3 regions of the Paenibacillus sp. JJ1683 genome follow, and region 2 is predicted to be linked to each of the others. Evidence: predicted binding sites of a transcription regulator. Region 2 holds the regulator's gene; each other region holds the start of a gene.
The links. The regulator Rex, encoded in region 2, represses fermentation and respiration genes when NADH is low (regulators of the CRP and FNR family bind a similar motif). The targets are predictions, from matches to a motif close to TTGTGAAATATTTCACAA.
Positions count from the first base shown of each region.

Region 1: a site for Rex is predicted at 2,912-2,929, ahead of lpdD (prenylated flavin chaperone LpdD). Genes of this name have one in related genera too.
Region 3: a site for Rex is predicted at 4,759-4,776, ahead of ACUC6J_RS04430 (DoxX family membrane protein). Genes of this name have one in related genera too.

Region 1 is NZ_CM129820.1:4,178,847-4,184,455, forward strand. It holds gene fabV (enoyl-ACP reductase FabV) at 1-425, shown strand, start outside; gene ACUC6J_RS17875 (DUF1540 domain-containing protein) at 723-875, shown strand; gene ACUC6J_RS17880 (hypothetical protein) at 949-1,251, opposite strand; gene ACUC6J_RS17885 (DUF4190 domain-containing protein) at 1,345-1,716, opposite strand; gene ACUC6J_RS17890 (hypothetical protein) at 1,938-2,525, shown strand; gene lpdD (prenylated flavin chaperone LpdD) at 2,534-2,884, opposite strand; gene ACUC6J_RS17900 (S8 family serine peptidase) at 3,070-5,609, opposite strand, start outside.
Region 2 is NZ_CM129820.1:3,321,166-3,326,774, forward strand. It holds gene ACUC6J_RS14150 (cell wall elongation regulator TseB-like domain-containing protein) at 1-401, opposite strand, end outside; gene ACUC6J_RS14155 (amidohydrolase) at 439-1,740, opposite strand; gene ACUC6J_RS14160 (redox-sensing transcriptional repressor Rex) at 1,727-2,380, opposite strand; gene dinG (ATP-dependent DNA helicase DinG) at 2,408-5,290, opposite strand; gene ACUC6J_RS14170 (tetratricopeptide repeat protein) at 5,449-5,609, opposite strand, start outside.
Region 3 is NZ_CM129820.1:981,699-987,307, forward strand. It holds gene ACUC6J_RS04405 (hypothetical protein) at 1-305, opposite strand, end outside; gene ACUC6J_RS04410 (hypothetical protein) at 501-800, shown strand; gene ACUC6J_RS04415 (alpha/beta hydrolase) at 1,075-1,899, shown strand; gene ACUC6J_RS04420 (dioxygenase family protein) at 1,992-2,783, shown strand; gene ACUC6J_RS04425 (hypothetical protein) at 2,856-3,779, opposite strand; gene ACUC6J_RS04430 (DoxX family membrane protein) at 4,134-4,652, opposite strand; gene ACUC6J_RS04435 (DUF3048 domain-containing protein) at 4,904-5,609, shown strand, end outside.

The DNA of each region.
Region 1 (5,609 bases), 860 kb from region 2:
ACCAGCTGAAAACCACAGGTGGACGCGCCTTCGTCGCAGTCACCAAAGGACTCGTTACCCAATCCAGCTCGGCCATCCCTGTCGTTCCTCTGTATATTTCCGCTTTGTATAAGGTGATGAAGGAAAAAGGGCTGCATGAGGGGTGCATAGAACAGAGCTACCGCCTATTTGCCGAGCGTCTGTACGCCCCAGAAACTACTGTAGATGAAGAGGGTCGCATTCGCATTGATGATTGGGAATTGCGCGAGGATGTGCAGGCAGAAGTTGCGAACATATGGGAGGAACTGACGACCCAAAATATCTATGAATTATCCGATCTTGAAGGATATCGTCGCGAATTTTTCCAGCTGTTCGGCTTTGAATTCGAAGGTGTAGAGTATGATGCTGATATTGATCCCATCGTAAATATTCCTAACGTGCGCTAAGTCTTTTAGTGCCGCCATTCGTTTAGAAAAACATAAAAAAGCTGTCTCCGGCAGAAGAACATTTCGTTCTGCATAGGGACAGCTTTTGTTTTTTAATTAAAAGGAACTCTTGTGTCTATTTGGCTCTGCAACATGACGCAAACATTGCAATTTTAAAATTGTTTTGATATTGTACAAGTAGGCATAGCAAAATCCCTCTTCTTACCAAGAGGGTACACACAGCTGGACAAGTCCTACCTTGACTGACTGTGATTGTATTTGCTCAGCCCATCACATTCCTATAAGGAGGTGAACAATATGGCAAAAGACGTTCTGTGCGAAGTCAACTCATGCACGTACTGGGCTCAGGATAATAAATGCAGCGCAAGCTCCATTTATATCGTAAGCAACAAGCCTGCGAACACTCACACGTCCGAAGAAACAGACTGCAAAACCTTTGAAGCAAAGTAGTCCTTAGTTTTCAAGCCAAACCACAGCTTTATCATGAAGGAGCCCCTGCCAGGGTTCCTTCTTTCTTATGATTCTAACAAGAATGATAATTATTATCAAGTTCTTTTTGAGCTATATTATAGAAAATACTACCCGTTCCTATACATTCACTTCCTTGAAGTTTTTCGACTTCGCTTAAGACAAAAAAAGAAGCGTCACCCTGAACGAGTCGCTTCTTGTGCTTGACCTTTTGTAATTGTTCCTGCTTGGTCGGCTTCATTCGCGTGTGCTGTGAAATCTCGCCATAATGATCATTCGTTTTGCGGCTCTGTGCCGCGCAATAGATCCCGGCGCGTTTCGCCTTGCTTAACGCTTTTTGTGTTTGAGTACGTGCCATACAGCTTCACTCTCCTTGATTGGACTCCCTCTATCATAGCATCCAATAGGCAAATCGTGAATGGTTAGTCTGACTCAAGCATTCTTTAATTCATTAAATGTCTGAAAAAATATCCGAGTCGCCACTGGAAGCCGCCACAACAAAAACAATAACCAAGAAAATGATAATCAGTGCATAAATTAGTGTGCCGATAATACTACATACCAGTCCAGCAATAGCCATGCCTCTGCCTTGCTCACCATGACGATTAATTTCCTTCAGGGAAAGACTGGACAAAATAATACCTACAATTCCGATGATCAACCCAAGATAGGGAATGACAACAGATAAAATCCCGAGCACCATCGACGCAACAGCTTTACTATTTGTAGGTGGAACTACTGGGGGCTGGTTAAATGGGGCGTTATAATCGTTCGGCTCCTGAAAGGGATCGGAAGATCGAGGCTCCTTGTACAAGTCACTCATCTGTTTAATTCAACTCCAATAATTATAATAGCAATATATAAGTTCTAGGGTACCACAATCTTACAAATCAGGACAGTACTTATTTCAATTTTTCAAATTAGAACGTTAAAAAGTAGCAACATAGCATCTTAGCACTTTTTGAGATAACCGGGCATACAGTATTGTACCTATTACAGATAAATTGCGCTCCATGAGAGCATCCTGCCAAGGAGGACGGAGCTATGTTATATCGTGGAACATCCCGCAGAAAGGGCTCGCCTCACCAACGTTTACATGCAGAGACACTTCGGAAAATATCCGCCGCCATGCTGCCATTTTACAAAGCTATTGCAACCCGACGTGCTTTTGCCGTCCAATGGTCACGAGCTGTCGTTCAGGGTAATTTGGATCGGATGAAATCCCTTCTCTGCTCAGTAGCGCCATTTGCCGCCAAGCAAGGCTTAGGCACGAATGGGATCGGCTACTTTGTTTCCTTTTTAGCTCAGCCACCAATGCTTTATTATACGAACGGTACGACGATTCCACCCGGGATGGTGCAGTTTACATTTGAACCGAAGGTTCATCGCGCCATTGCCAAAGCCGTTTTTCCGCTGTATCGCGAATTGGCACGCAATGAATGCTTTGCTTCTGCCTTAGCCAAAGCGATCAACAGGCAAGACCAGCGTGCAGTTCAGGTAATGATCCGTAGTTTAATTCCATCCTCTGCGCTAAAATCTGTAGACATTGAGGATAATGGATTTGCATTGCTCTTTAAGTATCCCTTTAGTAAATATCCCTATCGCAATCTACTCTTTCAGGAGTTCACTTAAAAAGGTCGCTACAAGCGTACTTGCTTAAGTTCTTCAATGAGCTCTTTTCCCATTTGTATAGCCATGTCTGTCAACATTCGGATTTCGTCCTTGGTTGCATGATCCAAATGCGTCCCGCAGCAAATGGCGAAGTTACCCGCAAACTCTTTACGCAAGCGAACTGCAATTTCTTCAGTAATATAAAATTCCTTGTGATTTTGCAATTGCACGGTTTGAATCGGCTCAAGCCTAGCCCCTGCTGTAATCGTCCCCAAGTGAGGCTGATCACCGCCTGATATGAGCACAACGATATCTTCTCCCATAAAATAGGCATCGAGTACAAGACGGATACGTCCGCTTTCTTTTTCCAAATGAATCATATGATCCTCTCCTGCTAAAAAATATTATTGTGAAACGATTCACTTTATAGAGTACTATTCATTGTATCGCTTCCTGAACTGTTGGACAAATTAAAAAAGGCCCACAGCAGCCTCTATTAACAGTGGCTTGCTGTGGGCCTGCATTGCATTCTAAAAAATCTTCTATCCCCTGCTCTTACTTGCTGTTAACGGATCGTGATGGTGTGCACTGCCTTACCGTTTGCGCCGTCATTATCCGTCACTGTTAGCTCCACGGTATACGTTCCGGCTGTGGTGAATTTATGCTTCACTTTCGAACCAACCGCCGTATCGCCATCGCCAAAATTCCAACTGTAGCTGACGATCTCACCATCTGCATCACGGGAGGCTTTGGCGTTAAATTGTACATTTTTGTTCTTCTTGGCTGAGTCATTCGCCTGGATAATAGCTACCGGCTTTTCATTCGATGTAGGTGGATTCGGACCAGGGCCCTCTCCTCCACCATGGGTTACATACAATCTTCCCGGCGCCTCCGTTTCCACTTCATTCCCCGCTGCATCCCTTACCCGGATCACGATGACTCCGCCTTCCAGGTTCAGAGAAGATGAAGTGAGATAAATACCTTCATAGTGACCTGATGAAGTTTCATTTAATGGAATTTCATTACGGGCCAAAGTGGACAGGTTAAAGGGCAACTCCACATGGAAGGATGCCTCCAAACCAGATGCACTGTCAAAAGATACCCGTACCGGCTGCCCTGGAGTGATACGTACATCCTCAGCAGGACTAATATTTTCAAGTTTCGGCAGCGCTGTATCGACATACACCGAGCGTGTAACACTCGTTTCGTTTTCGGCAAGATCTTTGGCCGTTACCGTAATTTGGTTTTCACCTTCGTTGATAAGCAAACGTTTGTTAAAGCTGCCGTCGCTTCCGAATTCAGCAGGCTCGCCGTTAATCGTCAATTCACTGAGGAACTCGTCATACACCGTACCGGTTACACTGACCACACCTGCGTTCGTACGTGCTCCCTCACCAGGCGAAGTCAGGATCAGACCCGGTTTAGTCTGATCGAGCGTTACAACCACCGGCTCGGAACGATCCGTTACTTTGCCGTATACCGCCGCTTGAACACTTAGCGGATTAGCACCTGGCTGAAGATCGACCGCCAAACTGAATTGACGATCCTTCACTTTCGTTGTGCCAGCCAACTCTTTGCCGTTAAAGAGCTGAATATCAGCCCCTTCTGCCGGAGAAGTTCCTGTTACGGTAATCGTATCCTCCTGCGTATACGTTGCCTTCGTAGGAGTTGTAATCGTTGGAGCGTTGACCGGATATCTGACGATCGCCCGGATCATGTAGTTCCCTTCCTCTTCAGGGGATTGGCTCCATGTGCCGCTTACACCTTGCCAGCTACGAAGCGCATTGGGGCTGTTTTCATCTGTAGCAAGGCCCGGCGACTGTGTGCCTACCGCAGACTGTGTATATACAATATAGAAATCGCCTTGAACCGTCACCGGCTCTGGAAGCTGTACCGTCGTCCATTGTGTCTCATCCCGTACAGCTGTTCCGTCGAATGGACCAGCCAATAGACGTCCAGGTGCTCCTGCTGCACCAGAGGCGTCATAGACAGAATATTGGAATGCTGTTCCTCCCGGATTCGGGAAAGCAGAGTTCCAGAACAACAGTGATGCTCCTGTCACCTGTGCCACTTCCGACTCAGGTGTCATTCTCACTGCCCATGAATTGCCTGCCGCGTTAAAGGCTCTGGCATTTTCTCCTGTACCGTCATCATAGGCGATGCCTCCTTGAAAACCGATGAAAGGCTTCAACGTGACATTCGCTTCTACACTGCCGTTTGGAGGAGCCGTAACGGAAATACTGTCACTATAGTAATTTTCGGCTGCGATGGACAATGTGTATGTTCCTTCCAGCACGTCCAGCGTAAATTCTCCAGCCTCATTCGTCTCTACAGGAGCAATACGTGCATCCTCCAGCACCAATACTTTCGCTTTTTGGATCGGTTCACCAGATTGCTTGTCGGTGATGACCCCGTGAATCGTACCATGTGGGACAGCCTGGAGACTAAAGTTTGCTCTGATGACTTTGTTATTTTCAATCGTAACTGCCTTCGTCTGAGGCACGTAACCGTAGGCTTCGGCCTTCAGCGTATAGTCACCCGCTACATGAGTGAAGCTGTATTTGCCCGTGGTTGGGTCTGTTTTCACCGAACGTCCGGTTTCCAGTACCGTAACCGTAGCACTAGCTGGAAGACTGTCGAGACCGACACGTCCACGATCCACTGATGCTTCTGCCGGCTTCACTTTTTCCTGAAATTCACTCTTTTCAGTGCTTGTAATTTTGTACAGTGGGAATTGTTCTTCTGCTTTTTCCAGCTTGATATTGGACTCAGGTACGATATCCTTGGTCACTGTCGAAGCTGGAACACCTAGCACACGGAAATCGTCAATATACCAGCCATTCTTGTTCACACTGTTATCCGATTTCAAGCGGAAGCGAACTTGAATCTCATTGCCGGTATAGCTGTCCAGATTGTAATAAACAGGTGCCCATTTTTTACCACTTGTATTATGCGAGAACTTACCCAGCTCACTCCACGTGTCGCCATTGTTTTTGGACACTTCTACATATCCGTAATCATAGCCGCCTTCAATTTCAAACCAGTGGTTGAAGGTCAGTGTTGCGTTGCGTATACCATTCAAATTAATTTTTGGAGAAACCAGTG
Region 2 (5,609 bases):
CTCGGTTGGAGCCTTACAATTTTTGCATTTGGAAGTTGCTGCTGAATTATCGCTGTCATTTTTTGCTCGTCGACTCCGTTTTTCATCAGCTCGGTATGAACACCGCTTGGATCTGCCGCAGGTATGTTAGGTTTCCCCTCCATTTTTTGAAAAGGAACCCATACCATTATATTTTCATTCTGTGCGTTTTTTCCTTGAACTACCCAATATATCTGATCCCACACAGACTTCCATGTCTGAGTCGTGCTAACCAGACCACCTGATTGCTTGGCCTTCATGATAGCGGCATTTTTCTCAGCCACCTGGTCTTGAGTAACATACGAATAATACCAGAAAATGCTGACCAGGATCAGTATTACGGCCAAAATGGCGACCGCTATCCATTTCTTCTTATTTTTCAAACCTGTGCTTCCTCTCTAAGGGGATGTGACACCTAAATTAGCGCGACAGCAGCCCTTCAAAGGCGGCTTGTGCCTCATGTTTGATACGTTCCTCGTCCATCGTCAGGCATTCGCCATTTTTCACAACCTGACGGCCGTCTACCCACACATGAGCCACGTCTTTGGCACTTGCAGAGTATACGGCATGAGAAATAAGATCTGTACGCGGCAAGAAATGGGCCTGATCCAGATCTAGCGCGATAAAGTCAGCCTTATTGCCTGCTGCCAGCGCTCCTACCTCTTTTAAACCAATCGACTTTGCACCATACTCTGTTGCCAGACGTAGTGCTTCATTTGCAGGAACTGCCGTTGGGTCGCCAGATACTCCCTTGTGAATGAGTGCCGCCAGACGCATTTCCTCGAACATATCCAGGTTATTATTGCTGGCAGGACCATCTGTTCCGAGTGAAACAGTAACTCCTGCACGCAGCAATTCAGGCACTCTAGCTACACCACTTGCCAGCTTCAAGTTGCTGCCTGGATTATGCGATACCGCCACACCTCGTTCCGCTAACAAAGCTATTTCTTCGTCGTTCAAGTGAACGCCGTGGGCAACAAGTGAAGGACGGGAGAAAAAGCCAAGCTTATCTAAGTGTGCAACTGGACGCAAGCCGTAGTCGCGTACGTTTTGTTCAACTTCGGCGATCGTCTCGGACATGTGCGTATGCAATGGTAAATCGAGATCATGTGCTGCTTGAACAAATTTCTCAATAAACGCAGGCGGGCATGTGTATGGGGCATGAGGAGACATCATTGTTGTGATACGTCCGTCTGCTTTTCCATGCCAGTTACGCGCAAAAGTCACGGCCTCAGCTAGCTTGATCCGCTGTTCTTCTTCTGAACAGAGTCCAATGGCTCCACGCATCAAGCTTGCACGAATGCCCGACTCTTCAGCTACACGAGCCACCTCATCCATATGATCGTACATATCCAGGAAAGTCGTGGTTCCACCTTTCAGCATTTCCAGCACTGACAAAGAAGTTCCCCAGTACACATCCGTAGATGTAAACTTGGCTTCCATAGGCCACATTTTTTCCTGAAGCCACACTTGAAGTGCCAAATCATCTCCATACCCCCGCAGCAGAGACATCGCCGCATGACCATGAGTATTGATCAGACCAGGTAAAAACAATAACCCCTTGCCGTCGATTGCTTCTGTCTCTTCCTCACCCGCAGGCAAAGTCTCGCCAATGTAAGTAATACGGCTATCCTCCACAATCATAAAACCATCGATTACCCCAGCCTCGGGTCCATTCACGGCAAACGAGCCGTTTTTAATCATCCATTTATTCACTGTCATATTGTGCTTCTTCCTTTCCGTCCTCCAGATAATAAGCGAGGCTAAGCAAATCAGTTGTAAAGTCTGTGGCATGTATCCGAATGTTAGCCGGTGCCTTGAGAATGATAGGTGCAAAGTTCAAAATCGCTCCAATTCCACTCTCAATCAGCCTATCAGCTACGTGCTGTGCCTCAAAATCAGGTACAGTAATAATCCCGATTCGTATATTTTTTTCTTTCACAGTCGCTTCCAGTTCATCCATCGGCTGTACGACCAAAGTATTGATTCTGGTCCCAACCTTATCCGGGAACGCATCAAAAACCGCCACAATCTTCATATTGTCTTTTAAATAAGCATTATAGTTCGATAGGGCTTGACCCAGATTACCTGCTCCGACCAATACTACATTAATTTGCTGGTCGATTTTCAGGATATGGCGTATTTTCTCAATTAGATAAGAAACATCGTAACCGATGCCCTTCCGACCAAAATCGCCAAAATAGGCAAGATCTTTACGAATTTGGGCCGGATTCAAATCTAACCTCTGTCCCAGCTCTTGAGAAGAGACCGTAGCCACCTCCCGTTTGTGCAGTGCATTCAGATAACGTAAATATACGGGTAATCTCCGTACGACAGCCTCTGAAATTTTATCTGATTTCATACTTGCTCCCCCTAATTGTAACGGACTTTAAGTGTCCGTCCGTTGTGCCTCAGTCTCCGGGGCGGATTGGAGCCATTCGGCGATGCGGGGCACCATTTGCTCCGATGGCATATGCTCCATTTTTGGTCCCGGTAACGAGTACAAAAAGTGCTTTCCATAATAGGATTCGATCACACGCGTATCGTAAACGATGACGACTCCGTGGTCGCTCGCTGTACGTACCAATCGCCCAAATCCCTGTTTGAAGCGAATAACTGCTTGTGGTACAGACAGCTTCATAAATGGATTCTTCTTCTGCTGCTGGAGCAACTCGCTTTTGGCCTCCAGTAACGGGTGGTTGGGCGGTTGAAACGGCAAGCGAACGATAGCCAGACAAGTCAAAGCTTTCCCTGGAATATCGACGCCTTCCCAGAAGCTACTGGTTCCCAGCAATACAGAAGCTTTCGCTTCCTGAAAACGGCGGGTTAGCTTGCTGCGACTCCCACTGTCCACACCTTGTCCTAACACGGTAATATCGCTGGACGCTAACGCCTCTTTGAGCGGCTCATACACTTGCCGGAGCATCCGATAGGAAGTAAACAGAACGAGCATTCTCCCCCGCGTCGCCTGGGCAGTCGCTCCTAGAGAGCTAACGAGCATCTCTACAAAATGTGCATCTCCTACACTGCCCTTCACACTCGGAAAATCTCGCGGAATGACCAGCAACACCTGATCCCTGTAATTAAAGGGTGATGGGAGCTGTGACGTCATTAATCGTCCTTGATCTGCTGCCTCCTGCAAGCCGAGTTGATCGGTCATGTACTGAAACGATTTATCTACCGATAAAGTAGCAGATGTCAGAATAATACTTCTTTTTTTGTCAAAAAACATTTCTTTCAACTGGCGGCTCACATCGACGGGCACCGCATAAAATTGCAATGATTTACTACGGAATTGTCCACTCGCTTCAAGCCAATATACGGTTGTTTCATCATCGAGTCGTATAAAGAAGCGCAAATTTTCCCTAATCCCCGCCAAATCCTTAAGCAGACCCGTGATATCTGTAATGAGACTATCCGCCGCATAATCGTCATGTTCTTCCTTGACATCCAGCATCAGCTTGTCGCCCTTGCGCAAAATTTCGCTCAATGTTACATAAAGCTGATTTTCCAATGCCGCCGCCTGATCCCACTTTGCAGGCTTGGCTGACGGTTTGAGACGCGAAGAAAATTGCCCCGTTTCACCTGGTGTGGCATCAGTTCGCTCTGGTAACATGCCAAACAGCTTATCGCTTAGTAGGTCCCAAGTTTCCTTAACCTCTAACACAAGTGGGTACAACTGATCAATGACCGAGGCCCATTCCGTCGACTTCTCATGCCCCGACTTTGCCAACTGCTGACGTAACGAAGGCAATTGCCCATTCTTGCTGTCCTTGAACAATCGAGTCAGCGTATGCACGAGTGTGAAATATTTCATATGCATGCCCAGGTGCTTACCAGCTACTTCCTCTAGATGATGTGCCTCATCAATCACCAAGTGTTCATAGCTAGGCAACAGTTGATGACTTGCTTTGACGTCGGTGAACAGCTTGGAGTGATTCGTTATAACCACATCCGCTGTTCCTGCTTCATGACGTGCACGATGATAGTAGCATTTGCGGAACCATGGACAAGAACGACCAAGACAGGACTCGGAATCACTAGCAACCGTTTCCCAAAAATCCCCTCCACGGTTGCTCAGGTTTAGTTCCTCATCATCACCGGTTTCTGTCAGAGTCAGCCAGACAATCATTTGAGCCGCTGTAATCAAGTCTTCCTTTGGTGTGGCGAAGTCTCTTCTGTTTATTTTATGTTCAAACTTACGCAGACACAAATAATGCCCCCGTCCCTTAAAGATGGCAGCCCGGAACGGGAAGGGAATCACTTTGGTCAGCATCGGAATATCACGCTCTCGCAATTGCTCCTGCAGATTAATGGTATGCGTGCTTACGGTGACCCTCTGCCCATATTTTACACTGTGATACAGTGACGGAAGCAAATAGCCCAGGGACTTCCCTGTTCCTGTACCCGCCTCAATCAACAAATGCTTATCTTGACTCAGGGCTTGATTTACACCCTCAATCATTTGTATCTGCGCCTCGCGCTCCTCATATTGGCTCAAGGATGAACGCAAATTGTCCCGTACATCATCCATATACTGCTCAAAGGAAACGCCTGACAGTGGATTCGGATCATCTTCTCTGCGTGGAGCAGCCAGTTCAGTCCAATCTTCCACTTTAAGCGCAAGCTGACGAAAAAACTGATGTTTCTCCAAATCCTGAATAGGATCTAGCTCTTTCTCTTCTCGTATGCCGTCAAGAAACCAACCCAGGTCGCTGTCTTCCTCTGCGAACAAATCGCTAAGCCGCTGTATCGTTATCAGAGGCAGTGCTTGAAGCTCACCCAGACACTTTAAAAACACCTCAGCCGTAGCCAACGCGTCGCTGTCTGCTTGATGAGGGCGGTCATGCGCCAGCCCAAACTCTGAGGAAACAAAACCTAGCTGATAAGAAGATAATGATGGAAACATAATTTTCAGAAAATCCATCGTATCCAAAATTCTACCGCTAAAGGGTAAATATCCACACCGGTCCAAAGCGCTTTGCAAAAAATTAAAATCAAACGCCACGTTATGACCGACGAGTACGACATCGTCCAGCATAGGCACGAGCTCCATCATCATTTCTTCGAGTGCAGGTGCATCCTTGACGTCATCGTCTGTAATTCCGGTCAATCCGGTGATAAAAGGTGGAATAGATCTGCCAGGGTTTACATAAGAGCCGTAAACACGGGAAATGCTGTTATCATGATCTATAATTGCAAGTCCGACTTGAATGATGTCATCCGCGGACTGGGTGCCTGTCGTTTCAAAATCCAATACCGCAAATTTCATTCGAGCTTAATCCTTTCTTATGACACATACAATAATAATAACTCTGTATAATAGCATAGCAGAAGATTGCCTGTTTGGAAATTAAGACAGCCAAAAAAGACGATGCACACGCCGCCTAAGAGAGGTGGGCATGCATCGTCTTACTCGGTGTCTGACAACTACATCCAGGTCAACATGGAGCTGTCGTAGCGAAGCTTTTCGACACCGGACAAACAGGCTTGCATATTGTGCAGTGGCTCGGGCAACGTTGGATCGAACTGATGCGCGAGAGCAAAATATTTTTGCGCCTCTTTTACGTCAGCCTGCTTTGCCATCAAAC
Region 3 (5,609 bases), 2.3 Mb from region 2:
AGAATGACAACAACCAGTACTACATACATCAAGATGGATTTGAAATTCATTTGGGGCTTCACGGGAGCATGGTCTGGTTGTTGTGTCTCCTCACCTTCTTCCGGACGATCCATGAAATTCATCAGTGCTTCAACCAGCAGAATGGCACCTGCGGCGATGATGATGAGGGTGGAAAGGCTAATTTTTTCAAAAGGTTTGATATCCCCGTCTGTAAATGTGATAAACCAACCGATAATCGCCTGTGTCAAGAAAAACATGGACAAGGCAACCCATGCAATAAGCGTATAATTTTTTGCTTTATTCATTGCTTCCTCCTGCTTTATGATCGTATTCCAAACTGATGGAATCGCCATTTTGTAACAAAGACAGTATACGTGAGGAAACGCCGGATGGCAAAAGGCTTATCCATTATGTATATTACCGCCGCATTCTCCTCAAACTGGATACAGGGTGAGCGCATGGAGCAACCTGAATATAAAACGTTGAGAGGATGTGGCATCATGGAACTGGAGAACCAGGCAGATTATTCGGTCCAAAAACGACTGACAGGTGCTCCGAACGGGAACAGTGGGGGAGCCTTGCTTGCAAACGTGAGTCACCGGAGCGTTCAAGGGACATCTCCAACGTACCGTATATTGGACGATACTGAATTGGCTGAGGACACAGAATTTGCAGGTGAACTGGGTGAACAGAGCTACCGCAGCCTGTGGCATGAGGATCAAAATAACGGCGCCTCTTGTAAACTGGAGTGGGAGGGACGAGTCGAAACCCACCAAATGTTCAGGCACAGCTACGAATAGCAAGTCGTCTACTTTAATGTAGAGATTGCACTCTAATAAGCGAGTAGTATGGCGTTCTCCGACAAGCATTGGGGAGCGCCATTTCTTTACTTCCATATCGGTATGAACTGACAGGTTGACAAGGAAGCAGGGCGATGATAGACTGACTTTACTATAAAACTTATTAAACTTATCGGAATTAAAGTGAATGAATATTCTGGATGGATATTCCACGTTACTATATGAGCTTGAATGATGAAATGCTGTAATGAAGCTTGAAACAGGGGGAATCAGGATGGAACGGCAAATTGGAATTCGTTTTGAAAATGAGGAACTGGCCGCTACAATTCATTATCCAAACCGTACAAATGAGGGAGAGCGTCAAAGACGTGTTCCACTCGTTGTCATTTGCCACGGTTTTGTGGGCAATCGAATCGGAGTCGATCGATTATTTGTCAAGACTGCGCGTGAACTGGCTGAAGGGGGGTATTTTGTACTGCGCTTTGATTTTGCCGGTTGTGGAGAAAGCACTGGTGAATACGGCAAGCAGGGGCTCGAATCCATGATCAATCAGACACGCACCGTGTTGGATTACGCCGTGAATTGCGCGGACATTGACCCGACCAAGGTGACGCTGATCGGTCACAGTCTGGGGGGCGCAGTTGCCCTTCTCACAGCCGTTCGGGACAAGAGAGTACAGAACCTGGTCCTTTGGTCAGCTGTCGGTTATCCGTTCAACGACATTGTCAAAATTACGGAGCGAAGCGTATACGACGAATCTGTTAAAACCGGTCATGCAGACTACCTGGGCTATAAGTTCACACCAGCTTATTTTGAGTCATTAGCTCAATTCCAACCGTTCCAGGAGGCCGTTAAATTTAACGGTGATGTGCTCGTTATTCATGGCACCTCGGATGATATTATTCCTGTGGATTATGCGTTTCTGTTTCAAAAGGTATTCTGGATGCGTCCAGAAGGACGCTGTGATAAGGAAATTATTTTTCAGGGAGATCACACTTTCTCATCAGGTAAAGAGCGGCAACAGCTGATTGACCGCACACTGGAATGGCTGGATGAACAAGAAAATATTCAACGGGATTGGCAGCACTGGATGATCTGATTTCAGGGTGTAACGGTTTGTATTGGAAATTGTGCCTCCGCCGGAGTAAAATGAAAGAGTAACACTATACTGGCGTGTGGAGGTTGGCAGCGATGACATTACCCTCAATTTTTGTTGCGCATGGTTCACCGACACTGGCTGTAGAAAATAACGCATATACCAGTTTTCTTGCAAAGCTGGGCGCGAGCCTGCCCCGACCCAAAGGAATTGTCATTTTTTCCGCGCATTGGGATAGCCCCGATCAATGTATCGGCGCGGATGATCAGCATGCAGCGTTGCACGATTTCTACGGCTTTCCTGAAGAAATGTACACTCTTGATTACCCTGCACCAGGCGATCCAAAGCTGTATGAGGAGATAGGGCATCTGTTCAGTCAGCATAACCTGTTCCACCAGCCGGTTCGGAACCGGGGACTGGATCATGGAGCATGGGTGGTTTTGCGGCATATATATCCTGATGCGGACATACCGGTCGTACCCTTATCCATTGATTCACGGCGCGATCCTCAGGAGCAATACGAGATTGGACGGATGCTGGCGCCACTGCGTGATCAAGGGATTTTGATCCTCGGTAGTGGAGGCTTGGTCCACAACTTGCGGACACTCAAGCAGACGAGTGAGCCAGCCGATTGGGCCGTTCAATATGATGACTGGATCGCACAGCAGCTTCAAGACTGGAATTTGCGTCATCTGTTCCAATATGACAAGAAGGCTCCGTATGCCAAGCAGGCGGTTCCTTCGTATGGAATAGAGCATTTTTCACCTTTGTTTTACGTGATGGGAGCTGCCGATCATGATCGCTCCGCGCGTAAGCTTTTTCAGTCGTATGTCCTTGGCTCATTGAGTCTCAATTGTTGGGCTTTTGGTCAAGAAAGTGATCTGTAAATGTAAGAATAAGAACTTCCGAAACCACATGATGTGTGGGGTTGGAAGTTCTTTTGGTCTGTTCCTCTTTGATTAATTAGCAGGCACGTTCTTTTTTAGCCAGGCGGATACTTGCGTAGTTCGCTTATCTTCATTTTGATCTAGTAGTGTCATAAATGCCTTTAGCTTTTGAATGTAGGGACTCTTCGAATCCCTGTTGCGCTGAACGACGAGCTGATATCCTTTTTTGGCATTGGGGCGAATCTTGTTGGTGTCATCATCGAATAATGGTGTATTGTTCGTACCATAAAAAGTATAGAAGAAATAGAGATCATGTAATGATTTGACTGCTTGTGTACGATTGGAATGTGGATATTGGGTTATAAACGACTCTTGCGCCAGCACTCTTCCGGCTAACTGTTGATAACCGATGTGTAATGCTGCATCCTTGGTAGTCGGCTGTCCAGATTCCGTCGCCATGATGTCAATATAGTCGCGGATATCTGCTGTAATGTTATTTCCGAATACTTTATATTTCTCATAATTGATGACTGGGTAAAACATGCCTTCTGCGGTTTCAAGTTTGTAGCCGGCATCTCTTGATTGAGTGAGTAGCTTTTTCAGCTTTGTATCACTTGTCCGACTGATTACATTAGTGAACGAATCACCAGGTTTATAGACTTGATTAATCATAGTTTGAATAGAGGTCGGATATAAGGCCTGTGCATATGAATCCAATTGCTGTTTTTGTGCATTTTCCAAGTGTAGCACTAGGATGGTAGCTTGAGAGGCCGGAATGGATTGGATATGCTTTTGTAAATAAGTGAATGCCTGAGGTAACTTGCCTGGTTGGCGTAGTAGCTGCTCGAAGGTTTTCGAAATATGTTGCACACCTTCTGCTTGAGATATTGTAGTAGATGTCGCTGCTTTGGCTGATGTCGTAGATCCCAATCCGATCGTCTGTACTGTGAAAGTTACTGCTGCGAGCATGAGGTAGGCTTTGGTGATTTTTTTCATGATATAACCCTCCATTGCGTTCTTTGATGTAACTGTAGTGTACAGGGTAAATGTATCGTGAACATTCCATGTTGTATCCAACTTGTAAACATTTGTGGGGGAAGATGAATCCTAAAAAGGAGTCTCCAAGTCAGAGTGGACTTGAGGACTCCTTTGTTCATTTAAATAGAGGAGGGGCAGCATGGTCACACATACAAGCAGCATAGCTGCGCAAAAACACCGAAGAGAAGGAGCGTAGCTGTACAAAAACACCGAAGAGAAGGAGCATAGCTGCACAAAAACACCAAAGAGAAGCAGCATAGCTGCACAAAAAAACAACCATTAGCCAGAGGATAACGGTTGTTTTTTGGGTAGTTAAGCTATTTTTCGATTGGGGTCCGTTTGATAAGTATCTTTATTTTTACCAAACAGTCCACGCAGGAAGGGCAGTACCCAACGGTCAAAGCCGATTCTTCCGGCATTTGCACCAGCAACGATAAGGAAGATTTCAACCAACAGGTAGATTGCATTGGTGCTTACTGTACCCGAGAACAGGAACGAGAAGTTCATAACCATAGCCATCAAAGTAGCCAGTGTAGTCAATGTACCAAGCAGTAGGCCAACCCCGACCAAGAACTCACCCAATGGGATCAGGACGTTGAACAAACCGACATTCGGCAGAGCAAAGGCTTCAAGGAACGATCCCCACCAGCCTTGTACAGCGGGATGATCTCCACCTGTTTTAGCAATGGCCCCCGAGATAAATCCACCTGCATCGAATCCGCCAGTCAGCTTCTCAAGTCCGTGGGTCATCCATTCATAACCTAGATAAACCCGTACTACAGTCAGCAGCCACATTGCTACTTTGTTCTCACGTAACCAGTTGTTAAACATTTAAACCACTCCTCTTTCTTAATCTATAATGATGGGTTGTATTTCATTTTGTTTGGGATGATCATCTTTGCTACACCTTTATTGTATTAGGTTCAGTTACAGTTATTTGTGATAAAAATCACAAAGTTTAAATATTTTTTTAAATTTTAATGTCTTCAGATAAGTATTCTATAGAGAGGTAATGCCTCAATCAAGACAAAAACAGGAAATAAAGCTTATAATGAGAAAAATAACTATGTGGAGGGATGAACTTGTCCGGGCCCATGTCTCAACGAAATCATTGGCTGCGTGTGATGACCTCAGCTCTGTTATGCATGACAATGATGTCTTGTTCTGCTTTGTCCAATACGGGTGAATCTGAATCCGTTCCCAAACCAACCCAGCAAGAAACAGAGAAAAAGGTGCTTGAACCACCTAAGGAGCCATCTGTTCCGGCATTTACAGCTCCGCTTACCGGGCTTCCGGTGGAGCAGTCTGTTATAGAGCGGCCGCTGGCTGTCATGATTAACAATGCTCCGGCTGCGCGTCCACAGGCGGGGCTTAGCCAGGCAGACATGGTATATGAGGTTCTTGCAGAAGGCGGAATTACCCGTTTGGTAGCTTTTTTCCAAAGTCATGGTGGTGATGTGAAGATCGGTCCGGTCCGCAGCATCCGACCGTATTTGATTGAACTGGGCGAAACCTATGGTGCGTTGCCGATACATGCAGGGGGAAGTACAGATGCCTATGCGATTTTACAGCAGCAGCGGAAGGAGCATCTGGACGAGATTTCAAATGGAGGGGTTTACTTCTGGCGAAGCAAAGACCGTCGTCCTCCCCATAATTTATACACAGATGTGAGCAGACTGCGTAAAGGAAGCGATAGCAAAGGGTATGCCAAGCAGACGGAGGTTCCAGTATATCGTTATCTTAAAACTGGCGAAACTCCAGTTATGGTGGACGAGAGTGGTGCCTCTT